2 regions of the Apibacter adventoris genome follow, and region 2 is predicted to be linked to the other one. Evidence: riboswitches for the same ligand, from Rfam matches in the RefSeq annotation. Region 2 holds a riboswitch; the other holds the start of a gene.
The links. Region 2 has a riboswitch for cobalamin ahead of C4S76_RS05480 (TonB-dependent receptor). Riboswitches for the same ligand answer to the same signal wherever they lie in the genome.
Positions count from the first base shown of each region.

Region 1: linked by a shared signal. The riboswitch ahead of metE (5-methyltetrahydropteroyltriglutamate--homocysteine S-methyltransferase) and the one ahead of C4S76_RS05480 (TonB-dependent receptor) in region 2 are both predicted to bind cobalamin.

Region 1 covers NZ_PSZN01000002.1:177,433-179,642, forward strand. Annotated here, with positions in the region: gene metE (5-methyltetrahydropteroyltriglutamate--homocysteine S-methyltransferase) at 1-1,015, opposite strand, end outside; cobalamin riboswitch at 1,191-1,374, opposite strand; gene C4S76_RS01535 (NADH:flavin oxidoreductase) at 1,436-2,210, opposite strand, start outside.
Region 2 covers NZ_PSZN01000010.1:48,422-50,631, forward strand. Annotated here, with positions in the region: gene C4S76_RS05470 (hypothetical protein) at 73-306, opposite strand; gene C4S76_RS05475 (MerR family transcriptional regulator) at 327-659, opposite strand; cobalamin riboswitch at 749-951, shown strand; gene C4S76_RS05480 (TonB-dependent receptor) at 1,079-2,210, shown strand, end outside.

The sequences.
Region 1 (2,210 bases), on a different contig from region 2:
AATCACATGGAGAGTGTATTAAAGAACATGATGGAGCTATCATAACATTTTCTTCCCCTATTTTTTCAATTGTTTTGTGTATTGTTTTTAAAGAATGCTGATAATTATTTTTCCATATATTTCTTCCATCAACAATACCCAAAGATAGTTTTTTACCACTAGGAATTTTTTGTAATATTTCATCTAATTGTTGCGGACAACGAACTAAATCTATATGAATTGCCTGTACTGGTAAGGATAAAGCTAAGGTTGTATTGTCCTTTAAACCTTCAAAATAAGTAGCTACTAATTTTTTAAGAGTTGGAAACGTTTTATTTATTTCTTCATATGCATATATAAATGCTTCTTTTGCAGTTGAATCTAAATCTAAGCCTAAGAATGGTTCATCAAATTGAACCCATTCCACTTGTGCTTCTTTTAGCCTGGTAAGAATATCAATGTAGACAGGTAACAAATTTTTTAGTAAATCTAATTTATGAAACCCTGTTTCTTTTTCCTTTCCTAATAATATAAAAGATACAGGTCCTATTAATACAGGCTTGGTTTGTATACCTAAATTTTTTGCTTCTAAAAATTCATCTACAATTTTTGTAGAAAATAAATTAAATTTCTGGTCTTTAGTAAATTCCGGAACAATGTAATGATAATTAGTATCAAACCATTTAGTCATTTCCATTGCTTTTATGTCTAAATTATTTTTTTGATATCCCCTAGCCATTGCAAAATATAAATCAATTTCCGAATTTGATTTATCCAATATTACTTTATGGTATCGCTTAGGTATAGCTCCTAGCATCAATGACATGTCTAATACATGATCATAAAATGAAAAATCATTAGATGGAATTAAATCAATACCAGCTTTTTTTTGCAATTCCCAGTTGGATTTACGTATTTCAACTCCTGTACGTATCAGTTCTGTAACTGATATTTTTCCAGCCCAATATTTTTCACTGGATTTTTTTAGTTCTCTGTTACTACCAATTCGTGGATAGCCAAGGTTGTTTGTCTGCATTTTTTAACTTTTTAAAGGATTAACTATAAAAAGTTCTTTTGCTAAACTTCACAATGCTCTATATTTATGAAGAGAAATAGAATTACATTATAACTAGAATTATAATACAAAATTTATCATATAATAATCCCTATTACAATACACATCCTGACTCTTAACTTTATACCGCGAAAGCATTGTCAATTCAAAATAGGCAGGTCTCCTGGCTTATAACATTTTTACCATCCTTCTCGCTATTTGCAATGGAATGCTAAGGGTAAAAACTTTTTTTATTACTTACAGTTGCGCGTCAGCTCATGATTTTCACATGATTCCCTATTAATTTGCAGTTAAGCAAAACCTAATTTTAGTTGATAAAGAAATTAAGGAAAGAACTTAACTCAACAAAGATAGTAAAAATAAATATTGATTATATATTTTTTAAAATAAGGTTTTTAAATACTCTTTTTTAAAGTCTTTAAAATCATGAATATTATTATTTTTAACTTTTATAACCCACTCCGGGTCTGCTAATAAGGCTCTACCGACAGCTATTAGATCAAATTCATTTTTTTGCATTTTATTTAATAACTGTTCTATAGACCCTGCATTAGGCTGAGAAGATTCACCTTTAAAAGTACCTAAAAAATCTGATGTTAATGCCACTGATCCTACAGATATAGAAGGTTTATGAGTTATTTTTTTTGCCCAACCGGCAAAATTTAAATCAGAACCTTCAAATTCCGGCTCCCAAAATCTTCTTTGAGAACAATGAAAAATGTCTATTCCGGCTTCTGACAAAGGTAATAGCCATTCTTCCATTTCTTTAGGATTGGTTGCTATCTTAGCTGTATAGTCCTGTTGTTTCCATTGAGACAATCGTATAATAAGAGGGAAATCTTCTCCTACAGCTTTTCTAATAGCTTTTATAACGGCTATGGCAAAATGAGTTCGCTCTCCAATGTTCTTTCCTCCCCAATGATCGGTTCGTTTATTCATCTTTTCCCAAAAAAACTGATCTATTAAATAGCCGTGAGCCCCATGAATCTCTACTGCATCAAATCCTAGGTTTTTTGAATTTAAAGCGGCTTCTGCATAGGCGGATATTGTTTTTTGAATATCTTCCTCTGTCATTTGTATTCCGGATTTTTGTTCCGGATTAATATAGCCAGAAGGTCCTTCCATCGGAACTGAGGGTCTCCAGTTTTTCATATAT
Region 2 (2,210 bases):
AATATAATTTTTTATTTACAAAAAAACTGTATCAATAAGATACAGCTTTTTGATTGGATATATTAAAATAAATTATTCCTCTTCTTCTTCATATTTATCAATTTCATCATCACAAAAGTCAAATGCTTGTTGTATAAGATGATTTACTTCATTAGTTATTTCTTCTTCCTCACCTTCTAACTCATCAAACCATTCAACTTCTTCCTCTTCAACATTTAAAATAAACCTAGGAAACTCGGTGTGAACGACATATAAATCATCAGGAAAATCAGAGTTATCTGCCATTAAAAATTTTGGTAATTTCATAAATTATTATATTTATATTGTTAATCTTCAAGTAAATTTTTAAGTTTTAATAATTCGGATTTTACTGCTTGCAGCCTTGTTATAATTTCAATTTTTTTTTCTAAATTCTTTTCCGTTTGTAAAACCGTTCTTGCTCCCTCTAAAGTATAACCTTTTTCTTTAACTAAATGATAAATAATTTTTAGGTTATCTATATCTTTTGGCGTAAAAAAACGATCTCCTTTTTTATTTTTTTTAGGAGAAATTATATCAAATTCTTTTTCCCAGAACCTAATTAGAGATGTATTTACGTTAAAAGCTCTAGATACTTCTCCTATAGAATAATATAATTTATCTGGAAGTTGAATATTCATGCAACAAATCTATATTTTTAAATTTTGCAATGTGCTAATTTAACAAATTTATAAGAATTGAAAAATAAATACATTTTTAAATAATTTTTTTATATTTGTTGAGTTTTGGTGTTTTTTATATATAAAATATTAAACTTAATAGGGAATTTGGTGAAAATCCAAAACAGGCCCGCTGCTGTAAGCTTCTAAATAGTTTTAAGAATAAAAAAACAACCACTGAATAGCTTAATATTTGGGAAGGTTTTCTTAAAATGAAGTAAGTCAGAAAACCTGCCAATTCTGAAAATGATATAAGTTAAACGCTTTCGTGGAATGAAGCTAAAACATCTAAAAGTTTTTTACAGATTACTTTTTCTGTTTATATTTCATGTTAGCCTTTAATAATATATTACTTAATATTATAACAGATTGGCTTACAAATGACTAAATACAATTCTACAATTTTTTTAATATTTCTGTGTATCTGTATTCCTTGTTTAATTGTATTTTCTCAGGAAAAAAAAGATACTACACAAATACTTGAAATCCCCGAGGTCATTTCTATCGGAAAAATTGAAAAAAATGCAATTATTCCTTATCAAAAATTAGAGGGTAAAGAATTGGAAACTTTAAACAGCCTATCTGTAGCTGATGCGCTTAAATTTTTTTCGGGGGTTCAACTCAAAGATTATGGAGGAGTCGGTGGAATGAAAACCGTAAATATCAGAGGAATGGGAAGTCAACATGTGGGAGTTTTTTATGATGGTATTCAGCTAGGTAACGCTCAAAATGGGACCGTAGATTTAGGAAAATTTTCATTAGATAATCTAGAATCTATATCTCTTTACAATGGACAAAAAAGCGAAATATTCCAACCTGCAAAAGATTTTGGATCTGCAAGCAGCATTTATTTAAAAAGCAAAATTCCTCAATTTAAAGAACAGAAGAAAACAAATTTAAGTATGAACTACCGTTCCGGGTCCTTTAATTTAATAAATCCTTCTATTAATTGGGAACAGAAATTATCTGAATCTCTAAATTCATCTTTAAATTTTGAATATGTTAATTCCAACGGAAAATACAAATTCCGCCAAAGTGAAAGAGCCAGTAATGGATCGATCATATGGGATACCACAGCAATTCGTCAAAATGGAAATATAAACGCCTTTCGGGCAGAAGCTGGACTTTTTGGTAAATTATCTAAAGGAATATGGAATATCAAAGCTTATTATTATGATTCTGAAAGACAAATTCCAGGAGCAATTGTTAAAAATGTATACCATAGATATGAAAAACAATGGGACAGAAATTTTTTTATTCAAGGATCTTTAGAAAAAAAAATTACTTCTAAATATAAATTTTCTTTTAATGCAAAATATGCCTATGATCATACACATTACCTGCAAAACGATATTAAAAGCAAATATATAAACAATACTTTCAAACAGAAGGAATTTTATTTTTCATGGGTTCAGCAATATTCGTTTTTTTCATTTTGGGATGCCTCATTATCAGCAGATTATCAATATAACAGTTTAGATGCAGATCTTCCTTTTTTTGCATTCCCTGATA